3 regions of the Micromonospora sp. NBC_00362 genome follow, and region 2 is predicted to be linked to each of the others. Evidence: riboswitches for the same ligand, from Rfam matches in the RefSeq annotation. Region 2 holds a riboswitch; each other region holds the start of a gene.

Region 1 (9,366 bases), 2.2 Mb from region 2:
TCTTCCCCTACGACCTCGTCCACCCAGGTGGCTGCTGCAACACATGATGACTCTTGTGACGCGTGGTGCGCCAGGGAATCGGAAAAAACGCCGGGTGGAATAGCCGGACGGGTGGTCGCCGTTGCCTCTCAGGACACCGCGACGACCAGCATGATGTCGTGGTCCTGTACAGTTCCACCGGCGGCTTATGCCGCGTTACACCTTCGCGGGTCGAGTCACGTACGACCCGCACACAGCCCCCGGACGTCCAGTCCTCCCGTACGTCTTGCAAGGAGTACCTCCGTGGCGAGCAACACCTCTAAGACCGCGCGCGCGTCCGTCCGGGCCGGCCAGGCTGGCCAGGGTGGCGCCCTCAGCGTGCTGGGCGAGTTCAAGTACCTCATCCCGCTCAACGGCGGCAAGCACGCCTACGTGCGGAACCTGACCAACGGCAAGACCGCGCACCTGCGCACGGACTCCGACGCCTTCGTCGAGGAGATCCGCGTTCTGGCCGCCGCCGGCCACGCCGCCAAGATCCGGGCGGAGATCAACAACCTGGCTGTCACCCACCCGGGTGACGGCTGGGAGGCCACCGAGAAGCGCCTGGTCGCGGCCGGCGTCTTCGAGGGCTGAGCCCTCCCCCACCGCACCAACGAAACCGCCCGCTGGGACTTCCCGGCGGGCGGTTCCGCATGTCCGGCGGCAGGTCAGCCTGGATCGAGCAGGGCGACCTCGCCGCTGGCCAGGTCGTAGAGGCCGCCGACCACTGCCACCCGACCGGCGGCCACCGGCCCGGCCAGTAGGTAGTCCTCGCGCAGGGTGCGCACCGTGCGCCGGACGTGCCGACGGATCGCCAGCGGCTGCACCGCCGGATCGTCCAGCCCCGCCTCGGTGACCGCCGGGGCGATCTCGTCCACCAGGTGCGCCAGCGACCCGCCGGGACGCTGCCCGGTGCGCAGCGCCTCCACGGTGGCCTGCACCGCGCCGCACCGCTCGTGGCCGAGGACCATCACCAGCGGTACGCCGAGCTGGCCGACCACGTACTCGATCGAGCCGCAGACCGCGCGATCGAGCACGTGCCCCCCGGTACGGATCACGCAGATCGCCCCGAAGGTCTGGTCGAAGATCGCCTCCAGCGGCACCCGGGAGTCGATGCAGCCCAGCACCACCGCGTACGGCTGCTGGTCGCCGGAGGCTGCGGCGGCGGCCGTGACGTCGTGTCCGTGCACCGGCTGGCCGCTGACGAACCGCCGATTGCCGGCGAGCAGGTCGGCCAGCGCGGCGCGGGGTGTGCCGCCGGCCTGCCGCCCCTGCCCCGACGTCGCACCCATGGGCGCTCCCGACGACCCCATGCCGTCCAGCTTGGCCCGCCGCCGTCCGGCACGGGCGAGGTCGGGAATCTTCGGCACAGCGCGATTGGCGTGGTGTCATGGCGGGTAGCCGGTGTTACCGCCGGGTATCGGAGGTGCTGGTGGTACTGGGCGGCCCTGGGGAGGTGTGGCGATGCCGGAGCGGTTCGAGGTCGGTCTGCCGGACGGCGTACGGCTCAACGTCGAGGCGACGGGTCCGACGGACGCCCAGGTCACCGCCATCCTGCTGCACGGCTGGACGCTGGACGGGCGTGCCTGGCACCGGCAGGTCGACGCGCTCACGGCACCGCCGTTCGGCGATGCGGTGCGGGTGGTCGCCTACGACGCACGGGGGCACGGTCGGTCGAGTTGCATGGCGCTGCCCACTGCCACAGTCGCCCAGTTGGGTGACGACCTGGCCGCGGTGATCGACGCGGTCGCGCCGACCGGCCCGGTGGTGCTGGTCGGGCACTCGATGGGCGGCATGACGATCATGGAGTACGCGCACCGCCACCCCGCGCACTTCGCCGCCCGTACCGCCGGCCTGGTCTTCGTCTCGACCACCGCCGAGGGGCACACGCACACCGTCTACGGGCTCTCGCCGCGGATCGCCCGGTTGATCCGGTTGGCCGAGACGACCGGCGCCGGGGTGCTGGCCCGGTGTGGCTCGTGGCGTGCGCCCCGGGCGCTGCTGAACGCGCTGCAACCGAGCATCCGGTGGATGCTCTTCGGTGACCGCTGCGAGCCGGCCGACATCCGCCTGGTGACGTCGGCGGTGGCTCGGGCCTCGCTGCGCTCGATCGGCGGGTTCCGCGCCTCCATCGGCACCCAGCACCGACTGGACACCCTCGCCGCGTTGGCCCACCTGCCGGCCGCCGCCCTGGTCGGCGACCGGGACCGGCTGACCCCACCGCCGTGCGCCGAGTCGATCGCGGGGGCCCTGCCGGCCACCGAGCTGACCGTCTGCCCGGGTGCCGGGCACATGCTGATGATGGAGCGTCCGGACGAGGTCAACGCCGCGCTCGGCGGCGTGCTGCGACGGGTGCTCGCCGAATCGCCGCCGACTCACCGTGGCGCACCGCAGCCGACTCACCGTGGCACGGCCCCCGCCGAGGCGGGTGCCTGAGCACGTTCGCGCACCTCGGGCGCGGCGGGTCGGGCCCAGGGCCGTACTCTTCTCGGTTGGCCCGCGCGGTTCCCGCCGCCTGCCGGCGACCTCTGAAGGAGCGTGCGTTGACCGACCAGACCGGCCTGGAGCAGGAGATCGCCGTCGAGCAACGACACCTCGACCGGGTGTACGCCCGACTGGCCGAACTGCGGCAGTCGGCCGTCCGCGCCGAGCGTGACGGCTACCGGATGGCTCGGGTGGGCACGCACGGCGCCCTGGTCGAGCGCGACGCGATGGTCTTCCACGCGGCGCAGCGACGGCACACCCTGGACGCCGAGCACGAGGGGCTGGTCTTCGGTCGGCTGGACCTGCGCGACCGTCAGGTGCTGCACGTCGGGCGACTGGGGATCCGCGACGAGAACGCTGTCACGCTCGTCGTCGACTGGCGCGCGCCGGCCGCAGCCGCCTTCTACCAGGCCACCCCGGCACAGCCGCTGGACGTGGTGCGGCGCCGCACCATCCAGTCCCGCGCCGAGCGGGTCACCCGGATCGAGGACGACCTGCTGGACCCGACGGCCGCCCCGGAGGGGATGACTGTCGTCGGTGACGGCGCGTTGCTGGCCACCCTGTCCAAGGCCACCGGCCGGGGCATGCGCGACATCGTGGCGACCATCCAGCGGGAGCAGGACGAGGCGATCCGCTCGCCCGGTTCCGGCGTGACGATCGTCGCGGGCGGCCCCGGCACGGGCAAGACCGCTGTCGCCCTGCACCGGGCCGCGTTCCTGCTGTACTCCGACCGCAGCCGCTACGCCGGCGGCGGCATCCTGGTGGTCGGCCCGTCGTCGGTCTTCGTCGAGTACATCGGTTCCGTGCTGCCGTCGCTCGGTGAGGACACCGCGACCCTGCACTCGCTGGGCACCCTCTTCCCGGGGATGACCGCCACCCGCCCCGACCCGCCCGAGGTGGCGGCGGTGAAGGGCTCGCTGCGGATGCGCCGGGTGTTGGAGCGGGCGGCCCGCGACGCGGTGCCGGGCGGCCCGGGTGAGCTGCGGCTGCTCTACCGCGGCACGCTGCTGCGGTTGGACCGGGCCGCGCTGGACCGAATCCGGGATCGCGCGCTGCAACGCGGCGCACGACGCAACGAGGTGCGCCGGGCCGGTTTCGACGGGGTGTTCGCCGCGCTCTGGGCGCAGGCCCGTGAGCTGAGCAGCGGTCGGCTGCCGGAGCAACCGGCCTTCGAGGCGGAGATCGCCGAACGGTCGGAGTTCCGGGAGTTCCTCAAGGCGTGGTGGCCTCGGCTGCACCCCCGGCACGTGCTCGGCTGGCTGGCGCAGCCGGACCGGCTGCGCCGGTACGCCGGGGGGATCCTCTCCTCGGCGGAGATCCGGCTGCTCAACGCCGCGTACCGGAACCTGGACTCGGCCGGGCTGACCATCGCCGACGTGGCGCTGCTTGACGAGTTGGACGCGTTGCTCGGTAAGCCCGCGCAGCCGGCCCGCGCGCGACGCGATCCGTTCCAGCTCGCCGGCGGCGTCCGTGAGCTGAGCACCCTCGGCGAACGGCAGCGGGCCGCCCGCGCGGCGGCCCGGGAACGCCCGGAGGACTACCGGGAGTACGCGCACGTGGTGGTGGACGAGGCGCAGGACGTCTCGCCGATGCAGTGGCGGATGATCGGTCGACGCGGCCGACTGGCCTCCTGGACCGTGGTGGGCGACCCCGCACAGACCGCGTGGACCGGCGATCCGGAGGAGCTGGACCGGGCCCGCGACCAGGCGCTGGGCCGGCGCAAGCGACACGACTTCACGCTCACCACCAACTACCGCAACTCGGCGGAGATCTTCGCGGTGGCGGCGGCGGAGATCCGTCGGCTCTACCCGGACCTGCCGCTGCCGACCGCCGTCCGCTCCACCGGGGTCGAGCCGGTGGAGCTGGTGGTGCCCGCGACGGGGTTGGAGACCGCGACGGTGGAGGCCGCCGCCGGCCTGCTGGCCGAGGTGGAGGGCACGGTCGGGGTGATCACGCCGGTCCCCCGCCGGGACGAGGTCGCGGGGTGGCTGGGCGCGCTCGGCGCGCCGAGGTTGCAGGTGGTGACCAGCCTGGAGGCCAAGGGCATGGAGTACGACGGGGTGGTGCTGGTCGCCCCGAGCGAGATCCGGGCAGATCCGGGTGCCGGGGTGCGCACCCTGTACGTGGCGCTTTCCCGGGCCACCCAGCGTCTCACCACCATCGACCCGACCGGCTGACGTGTGCGGAGCGCCACCAGCGGACGGCGCTGCCCGTACACTTGCACACATAGCGATGTGAGCATACATTTGACCGGGTCCCGACCAGCGGCGGAAGGTGGTTCTCGTGGGCGCAGGTCATGACCACCACCATGGGTCCGTCGCCAATGCCGCACACCAGCACCGAGGTCGACTCTGGGCGGCGTTCGGGTTGCTCGCCACCCTGATGGTGGTCGAGGCGGTGGCCGCCCTGCACACCGGCTCGCTCGCCCTGCTCTCCGACGCCGGGCACATGTTCACCGACGTGCTCGGCATCGGGATGGCGCTCGCCGCCATCACGGCGACCCGGCGGGCGACCGGCGACCCGCAGCGCACCTTCGGGCTCTACCGGCTCGAGGTGCTCGCCGCGCTGGCCAACGCCGTCCTACTCTCCGGCGTCGCGATCTACGTGGTGATCGAGGCGATCCGCCGTTTCGGCGACCCGCACCAGGTCATCGCCGGCCCGATGCTCGCGGTGGCCGTGCTCGGCCTGCTCGCGAACATCGCCGCCTTCGCGCTGCTGCGCGCCGGGGCCCGGGAGAGCATCAACTTCCAGGGCGCCTACCTGGAGGTGCTCGGTGACCTGCTCGGCTCGCTCGGCGTCATCGGCGCGGCGCTGCTCATCACCGTCACCGACTGGTGGTGGGCCGACCCCCTGGTCGCGGTCGCCATCGGCGTCTTCATCCTGCCGCGCACCTGGCGGCTGGCCCGCGCCGCCATCCGCATCCTGGTGCAGGCCGCCCCGGAGCACCTCCAGGTGACCGCCGTGCACGACCGGCTCGCCGCCGTTCCCGGTGTCGTCGAGGTGCACGACCTGCACGTCTGGACGCTCACCTCGGGCATGGAGGTGGCCTCCGCCCACCTGACCATGGCACCCGGCGCGGAGGTCGGCGCGGTGCTCACCGCGGCGCGTACGGCCCTGCACGACGACTTCCGCATCGAGCACGCGACGTTGCAGATTGAGCCCGGCGCCGCTTCTGGAGCCTGTGGCTCCATCGAATGGTGACGGATCCGTAATTTTCCGTCGTGACGCACGCACCGTCCGTCACATCGGCTGCAGCGGCCCCACCCGCACCGGTAGGCTCGGTCCCGGCCTCCACCAGGCGGCGCCCTCCCGGCGCCGGTGGCGGTCGCCGCCTAATCGCCCAACTGGGCGAACCGGGGAACCATGTTCCTGGGGTGTATCCGCGTCAGCGGTAGGGATCTTCCGTCCCGAACCCGTCAGCTAACCCGGTCGGCGGCTGACGGAAGGACATGCGCAGTGGCACCAGCACGACCACCCGCCGCCCGACTGGCGGCCCTGATCGTCGCGATGTTCGCCCTCGGCGTCGCGCTTCCGGCCGGCACCGCCTCGGCCGCTCCCCCGACCGGCCTGCGGGCCGCCGCACCCGACTCCGACGAGGAGGGCGGCACCCCGGCGTTGCGGGCCCAACTCGAGGCGGCCAGCAAGGGCTACCTGGACGCGAAGCGCGCCCTGGACACCTCGGTGCAACGGCAGAAGCAACTCGCCACCCAGCTGACGACCATCGAGGGTGAGATCGACCAGCGCAACGGCAAGGTCGGCGAGATCGCCGAGGTGGCCTACCGCACCGGCCGGCTCGGTGCGATGTCGGCGCTGCTCAACAGCAACACTCCGGAAGGCTTCATGGACCGGGCGGCCGCGCTGGACGCGGTGGCGGCCAACGAGGACCGGGTGCTGCGCGACCTGCTGGACAGCAAGGACAAGGCCAACCGCACCCGGGTCGCCCTGGACGGCGAAATCAACGAACAACGCAAGCAGGTCGCGGTGATGGCCAAGCGCAAGGAGCAGGCCGAACGGGCCCTGACAGTGGCCACCACACCCAAACCGCAGACCACCGCCGACGGCGGCTCCAACCGGGGCACCTCCAGCGCCAACGCGAAGGCCGCACCGCGCAACTCCGACGGCTCCTGGCCCTCCGAGTCGTGCAGCGTCAACGACCCCACGCCGGCCAACGGCTGCATCACCCCGCGCACCCTGCACGCGCTCAACCAGGCCAAGGCCGCCGGATTCACCCGCTACGTCTCGTGCCACCGCCCCAGCGGCTCCGGCGAACACCCGAAGGGCCGGGCCTGCGACTTCGCGGCGCAGAAGGGCGGCTTCGGCGGGAACGCCACCGGCGGCGACAAGACGTACGGCAACAACCTGGCGGCGTACTTCATCCGCAACGCCGACCGGCTCGCCGTGCTCTACGTGATCTGGTACAGGCAGATCTGGCTGCCCAGCAGCGGGTGGAAGTCGTACAGCGGGGCGCAGGGCACCCCGTCGACCGACCACACCAACCACGTACACCTGTCGGTCTACTGACCCACGCGTCGTGATGCCTGTGAGTCATGGGTTGGCTCACAGGCATCACGTGTGTCCGGGGCGGGGCTACGTCGCCGGGCGTACCCGTGATGTCGTCGATCGTCGGACGACCCGGCAGCGGTCGGCGGGAAGCATCGCGGTATGCCTCGGATCCGACCCACCACCCGCAAGGCGCTGCTCACCCTGCATCTCGTCACCTCGCTCGGCTGGCTCGGCGCCGACCTGGTGCTGCTCACCCTCGGCATCGCCGTCCAGCGGGGCGCCGACCCGGCTGTGGTCTATCCGGTCACGGCCCTGGTCGGCACTGTGCTGTTCGCGCCGCTGAGCGTCCTGGTCTGGCTGATCGGGGTCGCCAGCTCGCTGCTCACCCCGTGGGGCCTGCTGCGCCACCGCTGGGTGCTGGTCAAGCTCGTGCTCACCACGGTGATGGTCGGGCTGGTGCTGTTCCTGCTCACCCCGAACCTGCGCCACGCCGGAGCGGTCGGCGCCGCCCTGCCCGCCCGGGATCGCGCCGACCTGGTCATCGCGCCGGCGGTGTCGACCAGCCTGATGATCATCGCGACGGTGCTGTCCACCTACAAGCCCTGGGGCCGGCGTCCCGCCACCCGACCGGCCCGCACCAGCCGTGATCGCGCCGCAACCACGATCTAGACACCACGCCCGCTGAGCACGTCGCACCAAGCGCAAGCGACCTGCCCAGCTCCGCGATCTTGCACTTACTGTCCCGACATATGGGGCATTACGCCGATATAGACAACCGAAACTACAAGATCGACGCGGCGGGGCGGCGGGGCGGCGGGCGGGGCGGGGCGACGCGGGTCAGGTCGGGTTTGGCGGGGTGCCGGTGCGGTCGAGGGCCGCGCCCAGCCGGGTGGCTAGGGCTAGGTGAGCGGCCTGGGCCTGGCGGAACGCGTAGCGGAACAGCGGCGTCGGCGCGGTCAGGGTGATCTCCACGTCGATGCGGACCAGGCCGTCCGGCTCGGCGCGTAGCCGGGTGTGGTTGCGCACTGTGGTGGCCGGCCACTGGCGGGCCACCATGACGATCTCGTCGGCCTCGCTGATCAGCACGTCCGCGTGGTAGGTGGTCCGGAAGCGCAGCGGACCGGCCGCCAACCGGTCGTTGATCGTGTAGCTGGCCTGGGCGCCAGGCCGCGGCGGCACCCGGCGGACCCGGACGATCAGCGGGTGCAGCTCGCCCTGCCGGGTCAGGTCGCTGAGCAACGCTGCCGCCTCGGCGGGTGAGCACCGGGCCTGGACGGTGTAGCTGAAGGTATCGCTGCTGCGCACACCGTCTCCCGCCGTCGTTTGTCGCTCGATCGTCCCGTACCGATGTCTGGCTGGCAACGCCCCCGGGCCCTCGGCGCCGCGCCGGACCCGGCCGATGCGACGACCTGCCACCACCTGCGCCATTAAGGTCGGTTAGTGCGAAATCTTCCCCGAAGATGCCGGAGGGCGGCCAGCATGAACGGCGACGACCGATGAGTGGGCACGTGATGGTCTTCGCGCCCACTCCACAGCTGACGGTGACCGTGGACCAGCCCAACGACCACCCCGAGCTGCACCTGCACCCTGGCGGGCAGGGCGTCTGGCAGGCCCGGATGGTGATCTCCCTCGGAGTCGACGTGGTGCTCTGCGCCGCCCTCGGCGGTGAGATCGGCCAGGTGCTGGAGCCACTGCTGGTCAGTGAGGGCGTGGACCTCAAGGTGGTGGTCCGTGACTCGGGCAGCGGCGGGTACGTGCACGATCGCCGCGACGGCTCCCGGCAGGAGATCGCCGACGTGCCCGGGCAGCCGCTGAGCCGGCACGAGATCGACGAGCTGTACAACCTCGCCCTCGGCGAGGGCCTGCAGGCCTCGGTGAGCATCCTCAGTGGGCCGAACGAACCGTGGCTCGTACCGGCCGACCTGTACCGACGCTTCGCCGCCGACCTCGGCGCGAACGGCGGCCGGGTGGTGGTCGACCTCTCCGGCGATCACCTCGCTTCGGTGCTGGAGAGCGGTGTGTTCTTCCTCAAGGTGAGTCACGAGGAGTTGATCCGCGACGGCCGCGCCCGCAGCGACGACACCGAGGAGCTGACCCGGGCCATGTACGAGCTGCACGCGGGCGGCGCCGAGACGGTGGTGGTGAGCCGCGCCGACCAGCCGGCGTTGGCGCTCATCGAGGGGGAGCTGTTCCAGGTCGAGATGCCCCGGCTGGAGGCCGCCGACCCGCGCGGCGCGGGTGACTCGATGACGGCCGGAGTGGCGGCCGTCGTGGCCAGGGGCGGGGACATTCGGACCGCCATCCGCACCGGCGCCGCCGCCGGCGCACTGAACGTGACCCGGCATGGCCTGGGCACCGGAC
Region 2 (9,366 bases):
ACGGTGCCGGCCACCCCCAGCCCTTCGAGGTTGCCGAAGGCGGTCACCGGGGGCAGCGCGCCCTCGGCGGCGGCAGCGGCGGCGATCGCACTGGCGATCGGGTGCTCGGAGGCGGCCTCCACCGCCCCGGCGAGCCGGAGCAGCTCGGCCCGGTCCACACCGCTCGCCGGCACCACGTCCACCACTGTCATCCGGCCGGTCGTCACGGTGCCGGTCTTGTCGAGCACCACGGTGTCCACCCGGCGGGTCGACTCCAGCACCTCCGGGCCCTTGATCAGCACGCCGAGCTGGGCGCCCCGACCGGTGCCGACCAACAGCGCGGTCGGGGTGGCCAGGCCGAGCGCACACGGACAGGCGATGATCAGCACGGCCACGGCGGCGGTGAACGCGGCGGTCGGGCCGGCCCCGGTGCCGAGCCACCAACCGAGCGTGCCGACGGCGAGGGTGATGACGATCGGCACGAAGACCCCGGAGATCCGATCCGCCAACCGCTGCACGGCTGCCTTGCCGCTCTGCGCCTGCTCCACCAGGTCGGCCATTCGGGCGAGCTGGGTGTCCGCGCCAACCCGGGTGGCGGTGACGATCAGCCGCCCACCCGCGTTGATCGTGGCGCCGACCACGCCGTCACCCGGGGCGACCTCGACCGGCACCGACTCACCGGTGAGCATGCTGGCGTCGACAGCGGAGGTGCCCTCGTCGACCACCCCGTCGGTGGCGATCTTCTCCCCGGGGCGGACCACGAACCGGTCACCGACGGCGAGCCGGTCCACGGGGATCAGGGTCTCCACGCCGTCACGCAGCACCGTCACGTCCTTGGCGCCGAGGTCGAGCAGGGCGCGTAGGGCGGCACCGGCAGTCCGCTTGGACCGGGCCTCGAAGTAGCGACCGGCCAGGATGAACACGGTGACCCCGGCGGCCGCTTCCAGGTAGATGTTGCCGGCACCGTCGCTCCGGGTGATGTCGAAGCGGAACGGGTGCGTCATGCCGGGCATCCCCGCGTCACCGAGAAAGAGCGCCCAGAGCGACCAGCCGAAGGCGGCCAGGGTGCCGAGCGACACCAGGGTGTCCATGGTGGCCGCGCCGTGCCGCAGGTTGGTCCAGGCGGCCCGGTGGAACGGCAGCCCACCCCAGACCACCACCGGAGCGGCCAGGGTCAGCGACAACCATTGCCAGTAGTCGAACTGCCAGGCCGGGACCATCGCCAGCAGGACCACCGGCACGCTCAGGGCCACCGACACCCAGAGCCGGGTACGAGGCCCCCGCAACGGGTCCACCGGGGGTTCGGCGCTGGGCGGAGCCGGCAACGCCGCCGTGTAACCGGTCTTCTGCACGGTCCCGATCAGGTCGTCCGGCGTGACGCCGTCGGCGTAGCGGACGGTCGCCTTCTCGGTGGCGTAGTTGACGGTGGCGCTCACCCCGTCCATCCGGTTGAGCTTCTTCTCGATCCGGGCGGCGCACGCGGCACAGGTCATTCCGCCGATCGCCAGTTCGATCCGGTTCGGCGCCTCGGGCAGCGGTCTGCTGGTGGTGGTCATCGTCTGGTCCCGTCAGTTGTGTCCGTGCCCGGGGGTGCCGTGGTCGGCCCCGCCGGTCGGTGCGGGCCCGCTCGGGCTGGGGGCCTCTCCGGTCGGGGCAGTGCCGGCGACCACAGTGAACTCCGCGGTGCGCACCCGCCCGCCGTGTTGGAAGTCGAGGTAGAGCCGGTAGCTGCCGGCCGAGGGCACCTCGGCGAGGAAGGTGACGGCCGGACCGGGCCGGGTGCGCCCATCGCCGGGCGTCCCGTCCGGGTGCACGTGCAGGTACGCCAGATCACCCCGACGTAGTGCCACGAGGTGCCCGTACGCGCCCAGGTAGGGCTCCAGGTCGGTGACCGGCTGCCCGTCCCGGCTGACGGTCAGTGTCAGCGGCGACGTGCGGCCGGGCTGCGGCGTGCCGGTCAGGGTGACCGTGTAGCCGTCGACCGTGGTGCTGGTCGCCGGGGCGGGCAACGGCCGTTCGGTCAACTCGCCGGGGACTGTCACGTCCACGCCGAGGGTCAGCGGCTCACCCCCGGTCGGGGCGAAGTCGGCGAACGCCCGCCACTGCCCGGGGCCGGCCAGCGGGGTGTCGACCCGCCAGGTGCCGTCCGGGGCCAGCTCGGGGTGGACGTGGCGGAAGCCGGAGAGGTCCCGACGGGCGACGATCAGGTGCATCTGCTTGTCGTGCGCCACGTCGTACCGGGTCACCGGGCGGCCGTCCGGGCCGGCGATCCGGAAGGCGAACTCGCCGGCCGGGGCGTCGACCGGTTCGAGGGTGTAGCCCCGGTCGGAGACGAGCAGCCCGCCGGGGAGCCGGTCGGCCGTCTCGTCGTGCTCGCCCGTCGCAGGGGCGGCATCGCCGTCGTGCCGGCCCTCGACCACCGGGGCGCGGTCGACCACCCGGCCGATCCCGTAGGTGGCGCCGAAGATCGCCGCCAGGCCGACGGCGAACCCGGCCAGTCTCGTCACGGTGCGCACGCCGGCCCGCCGATCACGCGTCGACGAGGTCGTAGCCGGCCTCGTCGACTGCGGCTCGGACAACAGCGGTGTCCAGCGGCTGATCACTGCTGACGGTGACCCGGCCGGCCGCGAGGTCGACCTGGACGTCGCGCACCCCCGCGATGGCACCGACCTCGGCGCTCACCGCGCTGACGCAGTGCCCGCAGGTCATGCCCTGAACCTGGTACGTCGTGTCGACCATCGGATCGTCTCCTTCGCGGTACCGGTACCCGGTGGGGGTATCTCAACAGAGCCGACCGTACCATACCCCCTGGGGGTACGCTATCCTTGTCGACATGACCGCACCCACCCCGATCCGCGGATACACCGCCAGCAAGGACCAGCTGCTCGCACGGCTCCGCCGCGTCGAGGGGCAGGTCCGGGGCATCGAGAAGATGGTCGACGACGACCGCTACTGCATCGACGTGCTCACCCAGATCTCGGCCATCCAGGCCGCCCTCGACAAGGTGGCCCTCGGGCTGCTCGACGGGCACGCCCGGCACTGCATGCACGAGGGCGCCGCCGAGGGTCGGGCCGACGAGATGGCCACCGAGATGATGGCGGCGGTCGGCCGGCTCATGAAGCGCGGCTGAGCGGGCTCAGTCCGGCGCGGGGTCGAGACGGACCCTGCGCAGCAACTGCGCGTTGAGCGCCACCACGATGGTGGACGCCGACATCAGCACCGCCGCCAGCGCCGGGCTCAACGCCACGCCGGCCCAGGCCAACACCCCGGCGGCCAGCGGCAGCGCCACCACGTTGTAGCCGGCCGCCCAGGCCAGGTTCTGTCGCATCTTTCGGTACGACGCCCGGGACAGCCGGACCACGGCCCCCACCCCGCGCGGGTCCGAGGATGCCAACACCACCCCGGCGGACTCGATGGCCACATCGGTGCCCGCGCCGATCGCGATCCCCACGTCCGCCCGGGCCAGCGCCGGTGCGTCGTTCACCCCGTCACCGACCATCGCCACTACCAACCCCCGCCGCTGGAGCTCGGCCACCCGATCGTCCTTCTCCGCCGGCAGCACCTCGGCGAAGACCTCGTCGACGCCAGGTCGGAAGCCCAGGTCGGCGGCGACCGCCTCGGCCACCGGCCGGGCGTCACCAGTGATCATGGCGATGGTGCGGACACCCTCGGCACGCAGCTCGTCGACGGCGCGCCGGGCCTCCGGACGCACCTCGTCGGTCAACGCGAACGCACCGAGCACGGCGTCCGGCAGCCGCACCAGGTGCAACACCGCGGCACCCCGCGCCGACCACCGCCCGGTCGCGGCCTCCAGCTCCGCCGGGAGCCGAAGGCCCAGCTCACGCAGCAGCGCCGGCCCGCCCACCGCGTACTCCGTACCGTCGATTGTCGCCTGCACGCCGCGGCCCGGCAGCGACCGGAACCCGGCCGCCCGGGCCGGCCCGGCGCTCCCGGCGGCCGCCACTATCGCCCTGGCCAACGGGTGTTCGCTCTCCGACTCGACACCGGCCGCGATCCGCAGCACCTCGTCCCGCTCGACGCCGGACGCCGTCACCAGGTCGGTCACCCCGTGCTCGCCCCGGGTCAGCGTGCCGGTCTTGTCGAAGAGCACCGCGCCGACGGTCCGCATCCGTTCCAGGGCCAACCGGTCCTTGACCAGGATCCCGGACCGCGCGGCGAGCGCTGTGGAGAGCGCGACGACCAGCGGGATGGCGAGACCCAGCGCGTGCGGGCAGGCGATCACCAGGACGGTGACCGCACGGACCACCGCCTCGTCCGGCTGACCGAGCGCGGTCCAGACCAGTACGGTCAGCACGGCGGTGCCGGTGGCCAGGTAGAACAGCGCGGCGGCGAACCGGTCGGCCAACAGTTGGGCCCGTCCACCGGAAGCCTGGGCCTGCGCGACCATCCGCTGGATGCCAGCGAGGGCGGTCTGCTCACCCAACGCCTCGACGCGCACCCGGATCGCCGAGTCGGTGGCGACGGTGCCGGCCACCACCCGGTCGCCCGTCGACCGGGCGACCGGCCGCGACTCCCCGGTGATCATCGACTCGTCCAGCTCGGCGCCGCCCTCGACGACCCGGCCGTCCGCCGGCACCCGACCCCCCGGCCGGACCAGCACCACGTCGCCGATCCGCAGACCGGTCACCGGCACCGCCTCGACCCGCCCGTCCGCCGCCACCCGTTCGGCCTCGTCCGGCAACAGCGCGGCGAGCGCCGCGAGCGCTCCCCGGGCCTGCCCGATGGCCTTCATCTCCTGCCAGTGCCCGAGCAGCATGATGGTGACGAGCGCGGCCAACTCCCACCAGAAGTCCAGGTCGAAGGCGCCGACGCTGGTCGCCAGGGACGCGGCGTACGCGACGGTGATCGCCATCGCGACCAGCAGCATCATCCCGGGCGCCCGGTCCCGCACCTCCCTGACCGCACCGACCAGGAACGGCCAACCGCCCCACCAGAACACCACCGAGCCGAGCACCGGCCCCACCCAGGCCCGGCCGGGGAGGCCGTCGTCCCCGGTCAGGCCCAGCCGATCCGACACGAGACGACTCGTCAACACCACCGGGACGGTCAACACCAGGCAGACCCAGAACCGGCGGCGGAACAACGCCGGATCGTGCCCGGCGTGTTTGTCGTGCCCGGCGGGCTTGTCGCGCCCGGCGTGTTTGTCGTGCGGCATGGGCTCGGCGTGTCGCTGGCGATCCGGGTCGGGCGGTGACGGAGCGGGCATGGCTCCAACATGCCGCCCCGGAGGCCGCCGCGCGAGCGGTTCGGCCGCCCGACACTCCGCCACGACCTGCAACCCCCGGGAGGGCTGGCTAGCATCTCCCACGATGGCCCTCCGAATGCCGCTGCACAGTCGGGCACCGGCGCCGCCCCGTCGTGGCGTCGTCCCCGGCCGACCGGGCCGAGCACTGACCGTCCGTGATCAAGCGGTCGTCAGGCAGCGATCCGCCCCGCCGTCCGCCGCGTTTCCACCGCAACGGTGAACCGCCCGGCCCGCTGACCCGTATCCCGCACCGGATCGTTGGGAGTCTCACCTTGGCCGCCGACCACACTCACCCCGCTCCGTCCGCCCCGCCACGGGTGCGACGGATCCTCATCGTGACTGTGGTACCCCTCTTCGTCGCCACCGTGCTGGCCGCGTTACTGCTCTGGCCCCGCGGCGGGTCACCGCAGACCGATGGTGGCGCGGACGTGCCTCGCCACCCCGGCACCGTCACCCGGGTGGTGAGCGAGCCGTGCCCGCCGGCGCCGTCGGTTCCGGAGGGCACACCGAGGGTCGGCGACGGGCGGTGCGGCACTGTCGACGTCCGGGTGGACGACGGGCCGACCGCCGGCCAGCAGGTACGGACACCGGTGCCCGACGGGCCCGGCGCACCCCGGGTCGAGGTCGGCGACGAGGTCGTCCTGGTCGAACTGGCCGATCCGATCGATCCCACGGTCAGCAACTGGAACATCGCCGAGCACCAACGCGGCACCCCGATGGTGTGGCTGGCGGTGGTCTTCGCGGCCGCGATCGTCGCGTTCGGGCGGTGGCGAGGTCTGGCAGCGCTCGCCGGGCTGGCCGCCAGCTTCGCCATCCTGCTCACCTTCGTGCTGCCGGGCATCAGCGCCGGCAGGTCACCGCTGCTGGTGGCGGTGGTCGGTGCGGCCCTGATCATGTTCGTGGTGCTCTATCTGACCCACGGGGTCACCGCACAGACCTCGGTCGCGGTACTCGGCACCCTGGGCAGCCTGGTGCTGACCGGCGTGCTCGCCACCATCGCCACGGCCGCGACCCACCTCACCGGCTTCGGCAGCGAAGACGCCACCACCCTGTCGATGTTCCAGGGCGACGTGGACCTGCACGGTCTGCTACTCGCCGGCATCATCATCGGATCGCTCGGGGTGCTCGACGACGTGACGGTCACCCAGGCGGCCACCGTCACCGAACTGGCGAACGCGAACCCCGGGCTGACCCGGTTGCAGCTGTACCGTGCGGCCACCCGGGTCGGCCGCGCGCACATCGCCTCCACCGTCAACACCATCGTGCTGGCGTACGCGGGCGCGTCACTGCCCCTGCTGCTCCTGCTCACCGCCGACTCGCGGCCGATCGGGCAGATCCTCACCAGCGAGTTCCTCGCGCAGGAGATCGTCCGCAGCGCGGTCGCCACCCTCGGCCTGATCGCCGCCGTGCCGCTGACCACCGGCCTGGCAGCGGTGGTGACCGCCGCCGGGCGCGGCGATGCCACGCCGTCCACCGGCGCTCCCGCGCCCCGGCCCCAGCCGGACCGCAGCGAGGCACTGGCCGCACTCAGCTCACCGCGTACGGCCGGCTCCGACGAGCCGGACCGGACGCGGACCGCACCCCCATCCGAGGCCACCGACCGGTGGCCGGAGTCGAACAGGAGCACGGATACGGCATGGTGACACTCCTCAGCGTGACCAGATCGGGCATCCACCCTGAGAACCGCGTCACTGGTCACTCAACGCTATGGCGAAATGACGCTTTTGGTCGGCATCCAGGCATAGCTCAGCCGGTCGACTCTCGGGTAACCTCGCTGCCGGTTACCGATGAAGGCGCGAAGCGGCGCCTGCGGTGCCACCGCCCAATCGCCAACCGGCGAGCCGGGGACCCAGGTGCCTGGGGTGAATCCGCGTCAGCGGTAGGGGCCACTTCCGCCCCGAACCCGTCAGCTAACCCGGTCGGCGGTCGACGGAAGGGAACATTGTGACGGCACCCCTACGCCGCTGGTTGACACCCGTGGTGGCCGTGATCGCCGCACTGACCGTGCTCGCCGGGCCGCTCCCGGCGCACGCCGCCCCGACGAACCCCACACCGTCCGGGCACGAGGAGGACGGCGAGCCCAAGCTGCTCAACGACGTCATCGAGCAGGCCAACCGCGACTACTCCGCCGCGAAGTCCAAGCTGGACAAATCCAAGAAGCGGCAGGGCGAGTTGGCGGCGGAGGTCAACCGCGCCAAGGCCGACCTGGACGCGCTGGCGCCGCAGGTCGGGCAGATCGCCGCCCAGGCGTACCGGACCGGCCGGATCGGCGCGGTCGCGATGCTGCTGGAGAGCGACGCTCCCGACTCGTTCGTCCAGCGCGCCGGGCTGCTCGACGAGATGAACATGGTCAACGAGAAAAAGCTCTCCGAGGTCAACGAGGTGAAGGCCCGCGCCGAGCAGGCCAAGCTGGCCCTCGACACGGAGGTCCGCGAGCAGCAGAAGCAAACCGCCCTGATGGCGAAGCGCAAGAGCGAGGCCGACAAGGCGCTCTCCCTCGTCGGCGGCAAGGGTTTCACCGGCGGCCTGGTGGATGCCACCTCCAAGGTCGCGAAGATCGGCCCGGGTCGCACGGCCGACGGTGACTGGAAGCCCCAGTCGTGCAGCGAGAACGACCCCACCACGTCCGGCTGCGTCACGCCGCGCACGCTGCACGCGTACAAGGAGGTCAAGGCGGCCGGCTTCAACCGGTTCGTCGGCTGCTACCGCCCCGGCGGGCCGTGGGAGCACCCGAAGGGCCGCGCCTGCGACTGGTCGCTGCAGAAGAGCGGGTTCTCCCCATGGCACAACAACGACACCCGGACGTACGGCAACAACGTCGCCGCGTTCCTCATCCGTAACGCCGACCGGCTCGGCATCTACTACGTGATCTGGAACCGGCAGATCTGGTTCCCGGCCACCGGCTGGAGTTCGTACAGCGGGCCGTCGAACCACACCGACCACGTCCACATGTCGCTGCTCTGACCCGCACGATCCCCGTCGAGGGCCGTTCCGCGTCACGCGGAGCGGCCCTCGACGCGTCAAACGGTGGCAGGCGCGGCCGGGTCGGTCGACTCGGCCGAGGCCGGGGTCTCCACCGTCGCGAAGCCGGCCGGCACCGCGGCCACCGGGCGCACGGCTCCGGCGGCGAGCCGGTAGGACACCCCCACCACCGCACAGCGTCCCAGCGCCACCTCGTCGGCCAGCACGGGCGACTGCCCGAGCAACGTCTCGACGGTCTGGGCGATGTGGATGTCCACGATGCCGTCGATGTCGTCAACGCCCTCGGACGCGGCGCGGCGCAGGCTGGGCAGCACGGCGTCGACCACCGCGCGCAGATGCCCACTCGGTGCGGTACCGGTCGCGGCGGACTCCCGGGCGGCCTGCACCGCACCACACGAGTCGTGGCCGAGCACCACCACCAGCGGGGTGCCGAGCACTGTCACCGCGTACTCGACGCTGCCGAGCACCTCGGGGCCGGCGGTGTGCCCGGCGGTGCGAACCACGAACAGGTCGCCCAGACCCCGGTCGAAGATGATCTCGGCAGCCAGCCGCGAGTCGGAGCAGCCGACGATCACCGCGAACGGGTGTTGCCCGTCGGCCACGGCGGCCCGGTGCCCGGCATCCTGGTTGGGGTGGCGTGGGGCGCCATCGACGAAGCGCCGGTTGCCGGCGACCAGTTCGGCGTAGGCCCGGGTCGGCTCGCTGAGCGCGGTGGCCCGGTCGGTGGTCCGCTGCGGACCCGGCTGACCGCCGGAGCTTCCGGTATGACTCATCCCGCACCTCGTCTCGACGCGTCTGCCCTGGTCAAGCCGGCTTTCCGCCGGCCGGGCGGGCGGGCGCTGGCTCGTGCTCCACCGTCACACGCACCGTAAGATGCGTCAAGGTATGCGTGATTTAGATTTCATACGTTGACTCCGGCCACACCCTGGGCAACCTTCCCGAGGCAGGGCGGACCAGACTCTCGCGAGGGCAGGCGGACATCCGGAAAGGCGGTCACACGATGGCGAGCACGGTGACGGACGACACCGGCGGCGGGCGGAACTGGACGTTCCTCACCAATCACGGGCACGTGCTGCTGGCCATTGCCCGCGATCCGACCGCCCGGCTACGCGACGTCGCGGCCGAGGTCGGGGTGACCG
Region 3 (9,366 bases), 1.6 Mb from region 2:
CTGGGGCTGGTGCTGCTGGTGGGGCCGCTGCGCACCGCCGGCGGTCTGGAGATCAGAACTGCCAATCTGCCGGTACGCGCCTGGACGCCGCTGATCGCCGACCAACTCGGCACGGCCCTGCTCGGGCTGCTCGCCGCCCTGGCGCTCGCCGCCACGCTCGCCCTCCCGGCCGGTGTGGCGCTGGCCGCCAGCCTGCTGGTCGGCGCGGGCGCCGGTGCGGTCGCGTTGGACCTGGCCCGGCGACGGTTCCGGCCGCGCGTCGGTGGCGGGTCGGTGGCCGCAGCGCTGCGCCGGCACCAGCCGGAGTTCCTGCTCTACTTCTCCGCGCCTCCGGGCTCGGAATACCAGGTCACCATGTGGCTGCCGTACCTGCAACGGATCGGCCGGCCGTTCCTGGTCGTGCTGCGTGAGCCGGAGTTCCTGGCCCCGATCGCGGCGGCCACCGACGCGCCGGTGGTCTACTGCCCCACCCTGGGGGCGATGGACGAGGCGTTGGTGCCGAGCCTGCGGGCGGCGTTCTACGTCAACCACGGTGCGAAGAACAGCCACTGCGTCCGCTTCACCCAGCTCACCCACATCCAGCTGCACCACGGCGACAGCGACAAGGCGCCGAGCGCGAACCCGGTGTCGGGAATCTTCGACCGGATCTTCGTAGCCGGGCAGGCGGCGATCGACAGGTACGCCCGCGCCGGAGTGCAGATCCCGACTGACAAGTTCGTGGTGGTGGGTCGCCCGCAGGTCGAGTCGATCGAGGTACGCCCAGAACCCGCACGAGGGTTGGGGCACCCGACGGTGCTCTACACGCCGACCTGGACCGGGCACCACGCCGACGCCGACTACTGCTCGCTGCCGGTGGCCGAAAGCCTGCTGCGCCGACTGTTGGAGCGCGGCGCGACGGTGATCCTGCGAGCCCACCCGTACACCACGCAGAACCCGGCATCGGCCCGCCAACTGGGCCGCCTGACCGAACTGCTCGTCGCCGACCGGGCCCGCACCGGCCGCCAGCACGTGGTCGGCGCGGCGGCTCGGGAGCTGAGTCTGACCGAGTGCGTCAACTCCGCCGACGCGCTGGTCTCCGACGTGTCCGGCGTGATCTCGGACTTCCTCTACTCCGGAAAGCCGTACGCGGTCACCGACATGGGCGACGAGGGCGACCGGTTCGTGGAGCGGTTCCCGCTGGCCGGGTCGGGTTACGTGCTGCGTCGGGACATGTCCAACGTGGACGAGGTGCTGACCGCCCTGCTGGACACCGATCCGCTGGCCGAGGCTCGCTGGGCCACCCGCCGCCGCTACCTGGGTGACTTCCCGGCCGAGGCGTACGCCGAGGCGTTCCTGACCGCCGCCCGCCGGGAGCTGACACCGGCTCAGACACTGGCCGCGTCCACACCGGCGTAACCGAATCAGCGGTACGGGTCGAGCAGCGCCAGCACCGCCGCCGGGTCCTCCACGTGCGCGTTGTGCCCGAGACCCGGAAGCGTGGCCACCGGTACGCCGTACTCCTTGAGCTGTTCGTCGGTGACCATCGGGTCGTTCTCCCCGCGCGCCAGCACCACCGGCACGTCGGTCGCCGCCAGGAGCGCGGCCAGGTCGGGCTCGCCGACGGCGAAGGCGGCCGGGTCCATGGCGAGGCGCCACCGGCCGTCGACCTGGCGCAGCCCGGCGTCCACCACCGGATCGTCCGGCGGGACCAGGCCGGCCAGCCCGGAGACCCGCAGGTAGCGGCGCGCCGCCTCGGTGCGGCTGGCGAACCAGCTCACCGGTCGGGCGGCGACCTCGGCGGCGCGGGCCAGCTCAGCGGGTGACCAGAGTGCCTTGATGCCCAGCCCGACCACCGCGTCCACCGGCGTTCCGGCGTCGCGGGCGGCAAGCACCAGGCCGACCACCCCGCCCAGCGAGTGCCCGAGCACTACCAGCCGGTCATCGGGGGCGAGGGCCTGCGCGATCTGCTGAGCGAAGCCCGGGAAGGAGTACGACGGCAGCGGCGACGCCCAGCCGTGGCCGGCGAGGTCCGGTGCCAGCCACCGACCGGGCCAGTGCTGCTCAAGGTACGGGGCCCAGGGCAACCACACGTCCCCGGTCGCTCCCATGCCGTGCAGCAGCAGCAGGACCGGCCTGCGGCCGACGTGACCACCCGTTTTCTCCACCACGGCCGCAGTCTCCCACGGTTCACTGTCGGGTACGAGAGCCGTCGACGCCGGACCGCGCGCACAAACGCCGCGGGCGCCGGCCCCTTGTGGAGGACGGCGCCCGCGGCGGTCAGCGTGCCCGGGTCAGGCGGAGTAGCCCCGGCTGGTGATCCAGTTGGCCAGGTCGATCGTGGTGATCCAGTACGACGGGTCGGCCGGGTTCGCCGAGTCGGCGATCCGAACGGTGCGGCCGTTGTCCTTGTAGCCCACGACGGCGATGTAGTGCCCGCCGCCGTAGGAGTGCCAGCCGCCGTCGGTGTCGGTGGCGTCCCCGACGACGTTCGCCACCACGCCCCGACCGTCGGTGATGGCCTTCACCACGTCGGCCTGGAGCCGGTCCATCTGGGCCGGGCTGGGCGCTCCGGGGAACATCCGGGTCCGGTACGGGGAGCCCTTCACCTCGGCGTTGAGCACCCGGGTGGTGTCCTCGGCCGAGTTGGTGCCCATCTCGGTGGTGCCCAGCTCGGCGCCGAGGTCCTCCTGGGTGCGGTCGATGCCGGCGGCGCTGAGCGCGTTCCGGGTGGCAGCCGGGCCGCAGTTGTAGTAGGTGTTCTGCGCCTCGTAGTCGTAGTCGAGCACCTTGGTCGCGGGCGGCTTCGGCCGCTCCGGCTTCCGGGTGAGGTCCGGGTTGCTGCTGGCCTTGGCTGCGGGCGACGCGGCGCTGGTGGCCGGCGCGGCAGTGGTCGGCGCGGCGCTGGCCGAGGGGGACGCGTCCCGAGCCTCGCCGCGGGAGGCGGTGAGGTCGCTGCGCATCTCGGCGACAGTGGTCGCGGTGCGCTGGCCGGCCGGGGCTTCGTCGGCAGTGGTGAGCAGGGCGCCGGTGGTGGTGGCGATCGCGAGGGCAGCGGCGGAGGCGGCGACGATCTGGTACGGGCGCTCGGTGGCGAGGCGGCGGAGCTGACGCTGCAGGGTGTGCTTCACGGGGTCCTCCACGGATCGGGGGGAGAGCGGCACACCGGGGCCGGACCGGTATCCGGGCAGGCGCCAGCGCGCGGACCGTGGTCCGCGGATGGTGAACCGCTCAGGGGAACGCCCGGCGCGGCCGGGCGGGGAAGGCGATGACCCGGGGGTCAGCTCACCGTCACGGGACGAATGAGCGGGTGCACCGCCGCGCCGTGGAGGCGAGGGAACAGCCGAGGGGTGGAAAGGTGCTGCACGAGGATGGGACTCCTTCCGACACCGCCTACCGGGTTAGCTGACGGATTCGGGCGGGAAGACGCCCTACCGCGGGCCGTGGCTCGCGGATTCACCCCGGACTTACTGGTGGGTCCCCGGTTCGTTGATCACGATTAAGCGGGTCGATGCGGCGTCGCGTCTTGCGATCGGTTACCGCACCGGACGGGACGACACTACTGGCGTCTCAACGCCCTGCCAAGCCAGGTTCACCTGCGTAAACCCCAATTGGCGCGACAATTTCTGCGCGTATTGCCGCTGATGTGACTCGATGGGACAACCGGTTACGGTGACGCCTACGGGCGACAACCGGACAGGCCGTAAAGAACGCGGCCACAATCGCGGGAACAATCCCACCGAACGCGTCGGACGTCGGATTTTCCGATTGGGTGACCGGCCTCACATCACGGATTGGGCTCAACCCACCCGGGCCGGGCGCCACAGTGCCACGACGGCGGGACGCAACGCCCCGGCCACGGTGCGGCGCGCGGGGACCAGGATCGGGCGGAGCCGGGCCGCCGCCGCGTACGCCTCCTCGGCGAGGGCACGGGCCGAGGAGGCGGCCAACTCCGCGTCGCGCCAGGCGACCCGCTCACTGTCGGCGGCCACCTGGTAGTCGGCCAGCCGCGCATCGCGGACCACCCGGCTGATCAGCACCTCCTGCTCGACCGGGTGTCGCCGGGGATCCCAGCCGCGCCGGTGCCCGAACACGTCGCCCAGCTGCGCCATGGTCAGGTCGCCCCGCCAGTACGCCGCCATCGCCGCCCGGTGCAGATAGCGTTCCCGGGCGGCGTACTCGGCGGGGGTGTGCGAGGTCTGCGGGGTGGGCAGCGCCCCGGCGCCGGCGAAGCGACGCGCGGCGGTGTCCGCCTCGTCGTACCCGGTCCAGGCCTGCTCCATCTGCTCCTGAGCGGTCAGCCAGGCGGCGCGCCGCCGCTTGGCGGTGATGGCCGCACGGGCCGCGGCGACGGCCACCTCCTCGGCGTAGCGGCGCAGGTCGACGGCCTCGGCGGCGGCCAGCTCCCGACGAGTGGGCCCGGCCGGGAGCGGGTCGTCAGTGGGGAGGTCCCGTTCGGGGCGGGCGGCCAGCACGGTGAGCAGGCCCAGGGTCAGCAGGAACAGCGTCGACCAGATGGCGGCGGCCCGCGGCATCTCGGTCACGAACTGGTAGAAGACGACGGTCTCCATGGTCGGCACCTCGGGGAGAGAGCAGTGCGATGGGGAGCCGCGCCGATCAGCGGGCCACTGTGGGCCACGGGTCGGCGGGTCAGGGAGCGGGTGTGTCGACAGGGCGCTGTGGCGGGACGGTCGTCCCGGTGGCTCAGCGCGCGGGTGGGGCCCGCGAAGCCCGACCGCCCGTACCGTCGATGAGGGGCAGCCGGTCAGATTCGGCCGCGCCGACCGGCAGCACGACGGCCGCCGTGGTGCCCTGATCACCGGGGAGCGCCACCGGCGTGTCGACCGACCAGGTCGGGGCCGACTCCTCTGCGGCTTCCGGCGGTGTCGCCGCGGCCGGGCGGGCCGCGCTGGATGCCCAGGAGTGCCGGTAGGAGGCCGCCAGCGACCCGGCGGCGGCCGAGGCCGGCACGGCGCTCGACGTCGGCACCGGGCCGGGTGTTGGCGTGACGGCCGTGGCCGGGCCTGCGCCGAGCGCCAGGGCCGCGACGACGGCGAGGCTGGTCAGCACCCGAGTCGCCCAGCGCGCCACCCACCACAGCGGACAGGTGAACGCGACCGGAAGCACGCCCCAACGCTACCGTCGCGCCGACCCGGGCGCACCGACCACGGGCGTGTCGGATCACGCCGCGCCGACCCCGTTGACCAGGGTGGACGTTGTCAGCGCAGGTCGACGTACGGTGATCGACCGCCAGCCTGACCGACCTCGTCGGCAGGTCCGTCGACAGTGCCGTTGGCGCTGCTTCCGGGATCCCGAGCGTCGTCGCCGCCGGCCGCCCGTTGTCGGGGGACGGGCGCCGGACGGGCCGCACGGCGCGGCGCGAGCCGGCGCATCATCGGGGTTTCGACGAAGCGGTGCAGCAGCCCGGCGAGGATCAGGTTCGCCGCCAGGAAGCCGAGCACCACGGCCGGGCCACGCCAGCCCGCGAAGCCGATCCCCCAGGTGCCGCTCCAGCGCAGCACGCTCGTCATCACCAGCACGTGCACCAGGTAGAAGGCGAACGAGACCTCACCGAGCCAGACCAGCGGCCGGGACCGCCACGGCGAGCGCCGACCCCGCACGTCCGCGTCCGCAGCGGCGGTGATCACCAACAGGTACGCGACCGCGAGCAGCGTGGTCCACAACTCGGCACGGATCCACTGCGCTGCCGCCACCCAGGTGACCAGGAAGATCCCGCTGGCCACCCTCAGACCGGGACCGCGCCACAGCCCCCGGCGCATCAACTCGGCAGCCACCGCGCCCAGCCAGAACTCCAGCGACCGTACCGGCGGGAATATCTGGGTGAACCACCAGCGGCTCACCTCCGGCACCAGCTCCTGCGCCGGCCAGAGCGCGAGGATCAGCAGCGGCAGCGCGACGATCAGCGCCCAGAGCAGCTTCGGTCGGGCCCGGCGCAGCAGCGGCAGCGCCAGCGGCAGACACAGGTAGAAGAAGAACTCGCAGGACAGCGACCAGCTGACGGTGTTGATGCTGTAGAACCAACCCGGCCGGGGGTCCCACGCCTGCAACAGCAGCAGGTTCTCCAACGCCGCCGCCGGCAGGACCGGGTCGGCGAACCACCAGGCGACCACCAGCGTCGCCGCGAACAGCACCAGGTGGTTCGGGTAGATCTTGGCGATCCGTCGCCGCCAGAAGGTACGCCGGGAGTCCCCCTCGCGGGCCGACCAGACCAGCACGAAACCGCTGAGGATGAAGAAGAACTGCACCCCGGAGAGGCCGAGGGTGAACAGTGCGTCGATGACGGCCTTGTAGTCCGGCTCGGCGATGATCCGCATGGTGCCGGCATGGAAGCCGAAGACCAGCAGAGCGGCGATCCACCGCAGTCCGGTCAGCGAGGGCAGCCGGGGCAGGGCCGGTGCGGGCCGGGCGGCCGACGTCGCGGCGACGCTCGTCATGCCGGGATCCCGGCGCTCGGCAGGGTCACCAGCACGGTCGTAGCCTCCTCGTCGCGGCGTCGGACGGCGCGACGGCGACGCCCACGACGACCCGGCAGGGCCGCACCGAGGCACCCTACCGGGTCACTCCCGGGTGAACCGGACGCGTCCCACCCGCCCCACGAGCCCGCGTTCCCCGGGCCGGAAACCGCCCACCGGCCCGGCGTTAACCTTCCGCTCGGCGGGAGTTCAGAGAGTCCACCATCGGCGGCAACGTCAGGTTCCGGGTCCGGCCACCCGGGTCGTCGAAGGTGGCGGACGTGGTCAATGAGCCGACGCACGCACCGCTGCTGAGCATCGTCGTGCCCGTGTACGGCGTCGAGGCGTACCTGTACCAGTGCCTCGAGTCGATCCGGGCCGACATCCCGGCGGGCGAGTCGGACGCGGTCGAGCTGATCGCCGTCGACGACGCCTCCCCGGACGGCTGCGGCGACATGCTCCGCTCGTACGCGGTCAGCCGCGACGGCGTGCGCGTCGTGCACCTGAGCAGCAACGTGGGTCTGGGGCTGGCCCGCAACGCCGGGCTCGACGTGGCCACCGGCCGGTACGTCTGGTTCGTCGACAGCGACGACTGGTTGCCACCTGGCACGATCGCGGCGGTGCTGGACCGGCTGCGCCAGCACCAGCCCGACGTGCTGATGCTCGACCACCTGCGGGTGCACGAGGACGGCCGGCGGGAGATCGACGCGAGCAGCCCGCTGCTGCGTGGGATCACCGGCGTGACCCGGTTGGCCGACCAGCCGCAGCTCCTGCGGGTGCAGCACACCGCCTGGAACAAGGTGGTCCGCCGGGACTTCATGGACGAGTTGGAGCTGCGGTTCTTCCCCGGCTGGTACGAGGACATCCCGTTCAGCCACCCCCTGCTGATCGGGGCCGAGAAGATCTCCGTGCTGGACCGGGTCTGCTACCTGTACCGCCAGGGCCGCCAGGGCGCGATCACCTCCACCCGCAGCGGCCGGCACTTCGACGCCTTCGCCCAGTACGAGCGGCTGATGGACTGGGTCGCCCGGAAGCACCCGGACGAGCGGTTGCAGGCCGAGCTGTTCGAGCTGATGATCAGCCACTACCTGGTGGTGGTGGGCAACGACGGCCGGCTGCACCCGCACCTGCGGCGCGACTTCTTCCACCGGGCCACCGCGCACTACCGTCGCTACCTGCCCACCGGCGGCTACCCGCTGCCCCCCGGCGTGGCCGGGCTCAAGCACCGCCTCGTCGGGCGGGGTGACTGGGTGGCGTACTCGGCGCTGCGCCAGGCCCACCGGGTCGCTGGTCGCCTGCGCCGCTCCGGCCCGGTGGGCGGCGCCGACGGCGGTTCGCTCGCCGCCGACGAGGACCCGGGGCGAGGGGCGAGCGCCGAAAAGACGCGCGACGGTGGGCTCGCCCCGGAGCGGCGCGACGCGCTGGCCGTCGGCCGCCTGCCGTGATCGACCCCACCACGGAGCACGCCGGGAGCCGGGGCGGCTCCCGGCGCCCTGATTTCCCAGGTCGTCCGCCCGCCGGGTGGACGACGACAGCATCACCGCACCCCGGTGCGGGCGTACCCGAGCAGAGGTCGGAATGACAGCGACAATCAAGATCGGACCGCACGCGGTCGGTGCCGGGGAGCGACCGTTCGTGGTCGCCGAGATGTCCGGCAACCACAACGGCGATCTGAACCGGGCGCTGGCCATCGTCGACGCGGTAGCCGCGAGCGGGGCGCACGCGCTCAAGCTCCAGACGTACCGGCCGGACACCATCACCATCGACGTCGACACCCCGGCGTTCCGAATCTCCAGCGGGCACGAGCTGTGGGGCGGGGAGAACCTGTACCGCCTCTACGAACGCGCGCACACCCCGTACGAGTGGCACGCCCCGATCTTCGAGCGGGCCCGCGAGCGTGGCCTGACCGTCTTCTCGTCCCCGTTCGACGCGACAGCCGTGGAGCTGTTGGAGTCACTGGACGCGCCCGCGTACAAGATCGCCTCGTCGGAGCTGGTCGACCTGCCGCTGATCCGACTGGTGGCCAGCACCGGCAAGCCGATGGTGATCTCCACCGGGATGGCGACGGTCGCCGAGATCGACGCCGCCGTGCGCACCGCCCGGGCCGGGGGCGCGGCGGGCATCGTCCTGCTGGCCTGCACGGCGTCCTACCCGGCCCCGCCGGCCGACAGCAACCTGCGCCGGCTGCCCGTGCTGGCCGGGGCGTTCGACGTGCCGGTCGGGCTCTCCGACCACACCCCCGGCATCGGGGTGGCGGTCGCCTCGGTGGCGCTCGGCGCCTGCTTCATCGAGAAACACGTGACGCTGGACCGGGCCGACGGCGGCGTGGATTCGGACTTCTCCCTGAACCCGGCGGAACTCACGGCCCTGGTCGCCGAGTCCGGCCGCGCGTACGAGGCGCTGGGCGGCACCGCGATCGGACCGACCCCCGCGGAGCGGGAGGGCCTGCGGTTCCGCCGATCGCTCTTCGTGGTCGAGGACGTCCGGGCCGGCGATCCGGTAACCGCGCACAACGTCCGCTCGATCCGGCCGGCCGGCGGGCTGGCGCCCGTGGAGATCGACCGGGTCCTGGGCCGCACCTTCACCACCGACGTCCCCCGAGGCACCCCGTTGAGCTGGGACCAGATCTAACCCCACCCCACCCCACCCCGCGATCTTGCAGTTACTGTCCCGACGAAAGGCGTGTAAGCCGCGATTCGGCGTCAGAAAGTGCAAGATCGCGGGGCGGGAGGGTCGGGGCGAAGCCGACGGTGAGCACCAGGTCGGCCAGCCGGAGGGTCCGCCAGACCGCCGAGCCGGCGGCCGGCGCACCCAGGCCGTGACGCCGCCACCAGACCGCCACCGGCACGTCGGCCAGCTTGCAGCAGCACTCGGCCCTGGTCCACCGGGCCCAGAAGTCACCCGTGCCGAACCGACG

The links. A riboswitch is a leader RNA that binds a small molecule or an ion and turns the genes downstream of it on or off. The one in region 2 is predicted to bind cyclic di-AMP.
Region 1: it holds a riboswitch for cyclic di-AMP, as region 2 does, so the genes downstream of both, OG992_RS28515 (hypothetical protein) here and OG992_RS18035 (hypothetical protein) in region 2, are expected to answer to the same signal.
Region 3: it holds a riboswitch for cyclic di-AMP, as region 2 does, so the genes downstream of both, OG992_RS10710 (C39 family peptidase) here and OG992_RS18035 (hypothetical protein) in region 2, are expected to answer to the same signal.

What each region holds. Positions count from the first base shown of each region.
Region 1 covers NZ_JAPENH010000001.1:6,158,018-6,167,383, reverse strand. Annotated here, with positions in the region: gene OG992_RS28540 (hypothetical protein) at 283-612, shown strand; gene OG992_RS28535 (carbonic anhydrase) at 687-1,310, opposite strand; gene OG992_RS28530 (alpha/beta fold hydrolase) at 1,483-2,454, shown strand; gene OG992_RS28525 (AAA family ATPase) at 2,562-4,679, shown strand; gene OG992_RS28520 (cation diffusion facilitator family transporter) at 4,786-5,703, shown strand; cyclic di-AMP (ydaO/yuaA leader) riboswitch at 5,822-5,953, shown strand; gene OG992_RS28515 (hypothetical protein) at 6,010-7,023, shown strand; gene OG992_RS28510 (hypothetical protein) at 7,165-7,674, shown strand; gene OG992_RS28505 (SRPBCC family protein) at 7,843-8,310, opposite strand; gene OG992_RS28500 (1-phosphofructokinase family hexose kinase) at 8,502-9,366, shown strand, end outside.
Region 2 covers NZ_JAPENH010000001.1:3,955,710-3,965,075, forward strand. Annotated here, with positions in the region: gene OG992_RS18005 (cation-translocating P-type ATPase) at 1-1,535, opposite strand, end outside; gene OG992_RS18010 (hypothetical protein) at 1,548-2,495, opposite strand; gene OG992_RS18015 (heavy-metal-associated domain-containing protein) at 2,509-2,718, opposite strand; gene OG992_RS18020 (metal-sensitive transcriptional regulator) at 2,813-3,109, shown strand; gene OG992_RS18025 (heavy metal translocating P-type ATPase) at 3,116-5,155, opposite strand; gene OG992_RS18030 (YibE/F family protein) at 5,518-6,888, shown strand; cyclic di-AMP (ydaO/yuaA leader) riboswitch at 7,055-7,185, shown strand; gene OG992_RS18035 (hypothetical protein) at 7,190-8,209, shown strand; gene OG992_RS18040 (carbonic anhydrase) at 8,266-9,000, opposite strand; gene OG992_RS18045 (MarR family winged helix-turn-helix transcriptional regulator) at 9,228-9,366, shown strand, end outside.
Region 3 covers NZ_JAPENH010000001.1:2,349,112-2,358,477, forward strand. Annotated here, with positions in the region: gene OG992_RS10700 (CDP-glycerol glycerophosphotransferase family protein) at 1-1,395, shown strand, start outside; gene OG992_RS10705 (alpha/beta fold hydrolase) at 1,401-2,147, opposite strand; gene OG992_RS10710 (C39 family peptidase) at 2,271-3,119, opposite strand; cyclic di-AMP (ydaO/yuaA leader) riboswitch at 3,352-3,492, opposite strand; gene OG992_RS10715 (hypothetical protein) at 3,777-4,547, opposite strand; gene OG992_RS10720 (hypothetical protein) at 4,681-5,103, opposite strand; gene OG992_RS10725 (acyltransferase) at 5,196-6,431, opposite strand; gene OG992_RS10730 (glycosyltransferase) at 6,731-7,894, shown strand; gene pseI (pseudaminic acid synthase) at 8,028-9,080, shown strand; gene OG992_RS10740 (hypothetical protein) at 9,112-9,366, opposite strand, start outside.